Regions from separate parts of the Pseudoalteromonas sp. Z1A2 genome, predicted to be linked through region 4. Evidence: predicted binding sites of a transcription regulator. Region 4 holds the regulator's gene; each other region holds the start of a gene.
The links. The regulator sigma-54, encoded in region 4, starts transcription at its own class of promoters, with help from an activator protein. The targets are predictions, from matches to a motif close to GTTGGCACGNNNNTNGNNT.
Positions count from the first base shown of each region.

Region 1: the regulator sigma-54 is predicted to act here: its motif matches at 942-960, upstream of GQR47_RS00790 (hemerythrin domain-containing protein).
Region 2: the regulator sigma-54 is predicted to act here: its motif matches at 1,199-1,217, upstream of GQR47_RS16875 (EF-hand domain-containing protein).
Region 3: the regulator sigma-54 is predicted to act here: its motif matches at 1,240-1,258, upstream of GQR47_RS04095 (EF-hand domain-containing protein).

Region 1 is NZ_WTKX01000001.1:188,815-191,019, reverse strand. Features, by position in the region: gene GQR47_RS00795 (hypothetical protein) at 1-380, shown strand, start outside; gene GQR47_RS00790 (hemerythrin domain-containing protein) at 475-900, opposite strand; gene GQR47_RS00785 (DUF6500 family protein) at 1,264-1,482, shown strand; gene GQR47_RS00780 (RluA family pseudouridine synthase) at 1,484-2,205, opposite strand, start outside.
Region 2 is NZ_WTKX01000028.1:43,555-45,759, reverse strand. Features, by position in the region: gene trkA (Trk system potassium transporter TrkA) at 1-180, shown strand, start outside; gene GQR47_RS16885 (EF-hand domain-containing protein) at 262-477, opposite strand; gene GQR47_RS16880 (calmodulin) at 553-765, opposite strand; gene GQR47_RS16875 (EF-hand domain-containing protein) at 906-1,118, opposite strand; gene GQR47_RS16870 (flagellar brake protein) at 1,584-2,205, opposite strand, start outside.
Region 3 is NZ_WTKX01000003.1:258,560-260,764, reverse strand. Features, by position in the region: gene GQR47_RS04110 (calcium-binding protein) at 50-286, opposite strand; gene GQR47_RS04105 (calcium dependent protein) at 296-532, opposite strand; gene GQR47_RS04100 (hypothetical protein) at 719-946, opposite strand; gene GQR47_RS04095 (EF-hand domain-containing protein) at 971-1,204, opposite strand; gene GQR47_RS04090 (HAMP domain-containing sensor histidine kinase) at 1,535-2,205, shown strand, end outside.
Region 4 is NZ_WTKX01000011.1:36,715-38,919, reverse strand. Features, by position in the region: gene lptB (LPS export ABC transporter ATP-binding protein) at 1-333, shown strand, start outside; gene GQR47_RS09555 (RNA polymerase factor sigma-54) at 403-1,902, shown strand; gene hpf (ribosome hibernation promoting factor) at 1,929-2,205, shown strand, end outside.

The DNA of each region.
Region 1 (2,205 bases), on a different contig from region 4:
GTTTGCAGTGGTCACTTTTATCTTTGCGTTTAGGCGTGTTTATTGTAATGGTTATGTGGACATTCGATAAGTTTGTTAATCCTGGGCATAGCGCACGTATTTTTGAACATTTTTACGGTATTAGTGGCTCTACAGATATAGTGGCTTACATTATTGGTGCGGTGCAGTTAGTGCTTGCTTTAGCATTTTTAGCAGGTATTAAAAAGCGTATAACGTACGGTATCATTTTTGTAATGCATGGCTTATCTACGCTTTCTTCTTACAACCAGTACATAGATGGCTTTAATAACTTATTATTCTTTACTGCATGGCCAATGTGGGCTGCGTGTTTTGCACTTTACTTATTACGCGACCAAGACGTGAAATTTACTGTAAAGTAATAAAGTACATGCAAAAAAATTGGTTATAAGCCATAAGGCTTATAACCAATAAGTACACAGGGAGTGTGTGGAAGTCGGTTTGCATGTTATGCAACTAATGCATTGCGTCGTTGTATTGCTCAGCAAGGCTCTCTTTTTGCCCTTCGGTAAGTGCTTTACCCGCTAATTGAAACACTTCGTGTTCTTCTTCACTTAAATGATGATGTACCAAATGGTGTAGCTTTTTAGCTGCAACTAACCATGCAGACGAGCTCATTTCGGTATCTTCAAGTTGTTCAATTAATTCATCAATTTCGTGATGTTCAGCTACGCTGTGGCGCGCTTTTTCGTGAGTTAAGTCATCAAACATAAGTGGGTTATAAAAGTAACGTTCTTCAAATTTTGCGTGATTTTCTAATTCTGTTTTTAGCTCATCCATTAGCGTGTGGCGCTGCTCTGTGTCGCCGTGTGTTTGAATAAGCGCATCTACCAATTCTCGTTGTTTGTCATGGTCATGACGTAGTGCTTCAAAAATATTCATAACTAGTCCTTTACTTGCTCTTTAATTGCTTACAAATATTGAAGCAAGCTAAATGCCATGATTTAACTTGTTGAATTAAATTAGTTTATATTTGTTCGTTTGCTCGTGGGAGTATGCGGCCTGTAAGTTTTACAAGCACGCTCATGCAATATTTTCAGGCTTTAGTTTTACTGATGTGTTGGAGGAGTTAAGGTAGTTAATAAAATAGCGCGCAAATAAAAAAGATGAAAAAATGATACTTTCTTTGATACTATCAGTACGTTCTTTTTTAATTTTTTGTAACGGTGGCTAAAAGTAAATATGCCCATAAAGATCTTGAGATAGATTTATAATCCAGAGCATAGTTTGTTTAATAAGGTACATATGAAAGAAGAACTAAGAGCAAAAATAATTACCGTATGCGATAAAAAAATAGCAGTTAAAGGAGAAAATGTAGGGCTTTCTTTTTATGCATTTTTTGCCAATAAAAACGACGATCCAGAGCTACTTATGGATGCTGCTACTTGGTGGATACACACCCATAAATTAGATCATTTTGTAAAAGCAAAGACCATCAAACAAATGATCTTAGATGGGCTTTAGCTTAAAAATCTGCGGCTACTTCAAACTCTAATCGTTTAAGCGTAATAGGGTGAGTAAATGCTAAGTATTCTGCATGTAAATGTAATCGTTCGGCTTTTTGCCCGTAATGTGTGTCGCCTATAATTGGCATGTTTAAACCTAAGCTGTGCGCACAATGCACTCTTAATTGATGAGTTCGCCCTGTTTTAGGGTATAACTGTAATCGGGTAATATTGTTGTTACGCTCTAAAACCTGCCAGGTAGTAAGTGATTGCTTACCGTGTGTGTAACACACCATTTGGCGCGGTTTATCATCAAAGTCTAGCACTAAGGGCAAATCAATTACTCCGCTATCCTCAGCTACGTTACCATTAACTAATGCTACATAACGTTTATCTATGGTGCGTTCAATAAACTGCTTTTGCAGTGCTTTGTGCACGCGTTTATTAAGTGCAATCATCAATAACCCAGAAGTCGACATATCTAATCTGTGTACAATTAGTGGCCCTGATGCCTCTGGAAACTGCGTTTTTATGCGCATATAAACTGAGTCATCAATATTAACGCCAGGCACTGATAAAAACTCAGCGGGCTTATTTACCACAAGTAAGTCGTCATCTTTATAAACAATACTTAAATCTTTACCCTGAGCTGGGTTGATAAGTAGCGGGTTATCTTCAACATCTAAACCCTTTAGCATATGCCCAAGTATTGGTTGGCATTTACTGTAACAAGAAGGGTAGT
Region 2 (2,205 bases), on a different contig from region 4:
GCCGACATAAAACTTCCAGCGGGTACAACTATTGGCGCAATAGTACGTAATGACGATGTACTGATAGCTCACGATGATACAATTATTATGTCGGGCGATCATGTCATTATGTTTTTAATCGACAAAAAACATATTACCGTTGTAGAAAAACTATTCCAAGTAAGTGCTATATTCCTTTAACTAGTTACGCTAATTAGTTAATTTAAAATACAAAAAAGCCGCTGACTAAGGCGGCTTTAGTGGAGTATCTTCGAATATTGATTACTGTACCTTTGAAAACTCTTCTTTAGAGATTTCACCATTTCCATCAGTATCTAAATCATCAAAAATCTTCACAAGTTGAGGGTTAACCTTCGCTTCTTCCATTGTAATCGCACCGTCGCCATCTGCATCAAAAGAGGCAAAATCTACTGCAGCATATGCTGCTGATGAAGATGCTAAAACGATAACTGCAAGTGTTGTATTGAATGTTTTCATAATAATATTCCTAGTAATATGGGAAGTCCTTTTCAAAGATCCCTGACTGTGAAAAATGTTTAATCTGAAAAAAGATTAGTAATTAGCGAATTCTTCTTTAGAAAGCTCGCCGCTACCGTCGGTATCTAGCTCAATAAATTCAGCCATTAAATCGGTATCGACAGCCGCTTCGCTTGGGCTAATTGTGCCGCTACCATCGATATCAAGGCTGTCAAAATCTGATGCTGCAAATGCAGCTGAAGAAGATGCTAGTACTATAAGTGCTAATGCTTTATTTAAATGTTTCATAACTTAATCCTTCAATGTTCTATCAAAAAAATTGCTTCGTTTAACTTAAAACGTAATTTTTCACTTCCTTGTTATCCTCTTTCGTAAGCTCCCTTGCCTACTTAGGTTGTCTTTGGCAACTCAGGATAAATACTTTTTAATTAAGCTTCTGAAAATTCTTCTTTTGATAACTCACCATTTTGGTCAGTATCAAGCTCAGAAAACATGCTCATTAATTTTGCGTCTACTGATGCTTCTGCTTGGCTAATTGTGCCACTGCCGTCTACATCAAGTGTGTCAAAATCTGTTGCTGCAAAAGCGGCTGAAGAAGATGCAATAGCGATAAGTGCTAAAGTTTTATTAATGCTTTTCATAATATGTATCCTTCAAATTTATGTGTGTGCGATTAAGTATTTCACTTTGAATCACGATTTCGTTCAGTACACCCTGACTATTACAACTTAAATGCCAACATTGAAAAGCCATGAACTTTCAACAAGTTAAAAACAAAACATACAATAAGTAGGAATTTTCAGAGTCATTACTGTTGCCTTTTCGCAACACGCTTTAGAGGTGAAAAACTAAAGTCATTAAAAACAAATAGTTATGTTTATATAAAAAGATACATTTTAAAATGTAGAGCTATAAAAGGAGGGATTTTAAAAAATAATTAAGGTTAATTTTAACGAAGTAGCTATAACAACAAAAAACAAGCCATAACAAAAAATACGTAAAGCATTGTTTTAACTGAATAATATTTTTAATTATATAAAAACAAAAAAACACTTTATAAATACTCACGTAAAACGACATTTTGTTGCAAATAAGCGAAAAACGATTTAGTCAACGGTGGGCTCAAGCGCAGATGGGTCTATAAAATGCTCTTTCATAAAGGTTTTCATTTCATCCTCGCTTGCTAGTAGCTTAATTCCGCAGTGCACACCTGCGACATGCTCTTTAACACTGCAAATTTCACCTTCAAAATCTTTATCACTACTATTGAGTACGACAGTGCATTGCATATCTTTAATACCTTCAGCTTGCTGATCGCCTCTAATATCAAACATTACACCAGTGAGTGAAATGTCCTTAATAAGGCCTTCAAGCACTCTATCGTCACTTAGTTTTAGCTTTGCAGGTAACAAGGTAGGTATGCGTGTTTGCGAGCGTAGCGCAAATAGCTGCACTTGCTTAGGAAAATTAATAAAGACGAGTTTAGCGGGATGAGAGGCTACTGACATAATTTGCTGGCGAAACGCAATAACTTGCCCGCCACTGCCTTCAATCAGTGCTCTTACAACAACCATTACACCATCACGTAAATAGTCACTCGCTGCAGGTAAACGCTTAGCATTGGGATAATTTAAAATAATAAACTGTTTATCGAGTAAACCAACTAATTCAGTTTTAACACGCTTACTGCTTGTAGGTGTTAATATTTCTAGGTCAACTAAACTGCCT
Region 3 (2,205 bases), on a different contig from region 4:
TAATAGTATAAATATAATAAGCTAGGTGTTTGTGTACCTAGCTATAAGACTACTTACTTGCATATAAACTGTATTCACTTAGCGTTAGCTTGCCGTCTTTGTCTTGATCATAGCTTGAAAATCGAGACCACAAAGCGGGGTCTACAGCGGTTTCTGAACGTGTTAAAAAACCATCCTGGTTTCTATCAAGTTTTTCAAATTGCTCTGCAACATTGTTGCTTGCAGCAAAGCCTAATGTGCTAAAAATACTAAACGCAAAAAGCGCTATATAGCTTGTTTTTTCCATGAAAAATACTCAGTAGAGGTTATTGGTAAGGTAATTTTTAAATTCGATTAACGAAATTTGGTTATCTTGGTTTTTGTCCCATTTTATAAATGTGTTTAATAGTTGTGGTTGGGGATCAAGTTCGTCATGCGTTAAATAGCCACTTTTGTCGCTATCGAGGTGATCAAAGCGTTGCTTTACATCAAGTGCAGCGGCATCAAAGCTTAATAGCATTAAGATGCTTATAGTAAGGGGAAGTATCTTCATGGTGTTCCTTCCAAAAGATGTATTTAAAGTTTGTGGCTAAAATAAAGTGAAAAGGAAAAAGCACTTGCCGTAATTTAACTCCCAACATTAAATCCTTTTACACACTCCCTCAGGGATTATGGCAAATGCTTTTAATTCCAGTTTACCTATAACAAGCTTAAGTAAAGCTTAATCAGTAATTACTCATTAAGGTTTAAAGCTTTCAAATTCTTTTTTTGAGACCTTTTCATCACCGTCTTCATCTAAGTCGGCAAATTGTCTCATTACTTCCTTATCTTCCTTTGCTTCTGCAATTGATATTTGTCCGTCCATGTCTTTATCTAAGTGGGCAAAACGCACATTTGTTGGCGATGCAATTACGGTGGCACTAATTGCTAAAAACATTAATGAAAAAGCGGCTATAAGTTGTTTCATAATCACGTTCCTTATTAAATGAGTTTATTGAATAAATTTTTTGAATTCATCTAGCGACAATTGCCCATCTTGATTAGTATCAATTTGAGAAAAATTCTCGTGTAACACAGCATCTTCACCTGCTTCGGCTTCACTTAATGTGCCGTTACTGTCTTTATCAAGTTCGTTAAAAGTCGCGTGAACGTCCATTGCGTGTGCATTAGCGCCTAAAAAGCCTAAAGCCAGTAATGATGAAATTACTAAAATGCGTTTGTTCATAATTATTTCCTTATTGATTAAAGTTATTACTCCTATTACAAAAATGGTGCCAATAATAATTGTTGTTATTTTTCAATTGGTTATTGTTTTAGCTTTAAGCCAGTGAGAAGTTTTTACTGGGTTTATTGTAATTTTTGTGCGCCTTTTGCAACACTATTTAATGGGGTTAAAAGGGAGTTTATTAAAATCAACGAGTTACGTTGTCTCTATTTGGCGACACATTGTTTTGTAGTGCTGGCAGTTAATCGTATTAAATATAATTGCTGGTTCAGCTAGTGTATAAGGTAAGCACTTAATAATAGAACGCTTAACTTAAAAGGACTAAACGAAATGCCAGCAACCATAGCTAAAAAATACCAAGCAATGCTTAACTGGCGGCCTAATTTAATTGGGCAATTTGCAATGAGTATGCTGCTTTCGTTACTGCCGCTTTCTATAGTGGTGATCGTATTTTTAAATGCGCTTAATAAGCAATTAGCGGTTACTCAAAGTATTGTGAGTAGCAACTACCAAGTTACCAAATCGTTTAACACTTTAAAGCAAGAACTCAACAGTCTTGAACGCGCCACTAGACAAAACTGGGTATTAAAAAGTGAATCGCTAGATAAGCTTATTGTTGATAAATGGCAATCATCCCTACAAAGCATTGATGAACTCAAATTTGTAAACACGAATAAAGAGTATATCAACCAATGGCAACGCTTATATACCACCTTACAAACCGCGCATGTAGAGCTTGTTGAGAAAAAACAACAGCAAGCTGAGCTATTTGTGCCAGTGAGCGATTTAGTTGCTGAGCTTACTTTATGGTTACGTGATAAAAACGAAGCGCAAATTACCAATAACCAAAAAGAGCTTACAAGCCTGCAAGCGTCATTTATAAATTGGCTGGTGGCACTTATTCCACTGACTTTAATTGTTGGGGGAGGCTTTTTATGGCGTATAAGTGGGCGACTAAAAGGGTTAACTACGGTTATTGATAAGCTTGGGCAGGGGCATTG
Region 4 (2,205 bases):
GATAGCCAAGGTATGGCATTATCGGGTGGAGAACGTCGTCGTGTAGAAATAGCACGAGCGCTGGCAGCAGATCCTAAATTTATACTACTGGATGAACCGTTTGCCGGTGTTGACCCTATTTCGGTATTAGATATAAAGAAAATAATAGAACATCTTAAAAATCGTGGGATTGGTGTATTAATTACCGACCATAACGTAAGAGAGACCCTTGATGTTTGTGAAAAAGCCTACATTGTTTCTCATGGGGAGCTGATTGCATCAGGTACTCCAGAACACGTATTAAATGATAAAACAGTACGCGATGTTTACTTAGGCGAGCAATTTAGGCTGTAACATTTACGCCATGTCTTTAAGCATCTGCTAGTATTAATTATAACAACATAAAAGGATTGTTAGAGATACATGAGGCAATCACTACAGCTGCGCATGGGCCAGCAACTTACAATGACTCCACAGTTGCAACAAGCTATTCGTTTGTTGCAACTCAGTACATTGGATCTCCAGCAAGAAATACAAGAAGCTCTCGACAGTAATCCACTATTAGAGGTTGAAGAGGCAGACTATTCCGAAGACGCTGCTGGTAAAAACGAGCAAAAAGCTGATACCGATGACATAACTGTTAGCGCATCTGCTGATGATGCTCCGAGCGAATACGAACAAGATACTGGTGAAGCACTTGCAAAAGACACGCTAAGTGACGACATGGCTATGGATGTTAGTTGGGATGAGTACATGAGTGCCGCTCCTGCAGCCTCATCAGGTCCAATGCCTGAAGATGAATCTATATACCAAGGCGCCTCTACTGAAACGCTCCATGAGTATTTAATGTGGCAATTACAACTAACGCCATTTAGCCCTACCGATGAAGCCATCGCTATTGCGATTGTAGAAGCCGTCGATGATTCAGGTATTTTAACACTAAGCTGCGAAGAAATTTTAGAAAGCTTTAATCAAGAAAACGAAGATGATAACGAAGTCGAACTTGATGAAATTGAAGCGGTATTAAAACGCATCCAACTGTTTGATCCTGTTGGTATTGCTGCACGTAGTTTACAAGAGTGTTTGTGTATTCAGCTTAATCAATTTGATAAAGAAACACCTTACATTAATGAAACGAAAATGATTTTAACCGAGCATATTGATCTATTAGCAGCTCGCGACTATCGTACATTAATGAAAAAAACTAAGCTCAAAGAAGAAGAGCTTAAAGAAGTAATGACACTAATACATACTCTCAACCCAAAACCTGCAGATACTATAGTAAGGGAAGAATCTGAGTATGTTATTCCTGATGTGTCAGTTAAAAAAATTAAAGGCCGCTGGGTTGTCGAATTAAACCCAGATAGCATGCCTAAAATTCGTGTTAATAGCCAATACGCGGCAATGTCTCGCACTGTAAAATCAAGTGGCGACAGCCAGTTTATTCGCTCACATTTACAAGAAGCTAAATGGTTTATTAAAAGCTTAGAAAGTAGAAACGACACGCTATTAAAAGTTACTAATTGTATTGTTAAGCAACAACAAGGCTTTTTTGAACATGGCCCTGAAGCCATGAAACCAATGGTTTTAAATGATGTCGCTGAAATGGTAGAAATGCACGAATCGACAATTTCGCGCGTAACTACTCAAAAGTACATGCATACACCCCGTGGTATATTTGAGCTTAAATACTTTTTCTCAAGCCATGTAAGTACTGAAAACGGTGGTGAATGTTCATCTACAGCAATACGTGCGCTTATCCGAAAATTAATCGCAGCAGAAAACTCAGCAAAACCATTGAGTGATAGCAAAATAGCGGATATATTGGCTGAGCAAGGAATTAAAGTAGCAAGACGTACAATCGCAAAATACCGCGAATCTCTTGCTATTCCACCGTCAAATCAGCGTAAAAGTCTGATTTAAGACGCTAAACTAAGAGGGTAATGCTTATGCAACTAAACTTAACTGGTCGTCACGTAGAATTAACCGATTCACTAAGAGACTATATTAATACTAAATTTGCGAAGCTTGAAAGACACTCTGATCATATAAATAATGTTCATGTCATTCTCGATGTAGAAAAATTAAATCAAAAAGCAGAAGCCACAATACACGTAAGCGGTGCTGAGCTATTTGCCTCTACAGAACATCAAGATATGTATGCCGCTATTGACTCGTTGATCGACAAGCTCGATCGCCAAGTAATCAAACACAAAGAGAAGCTTG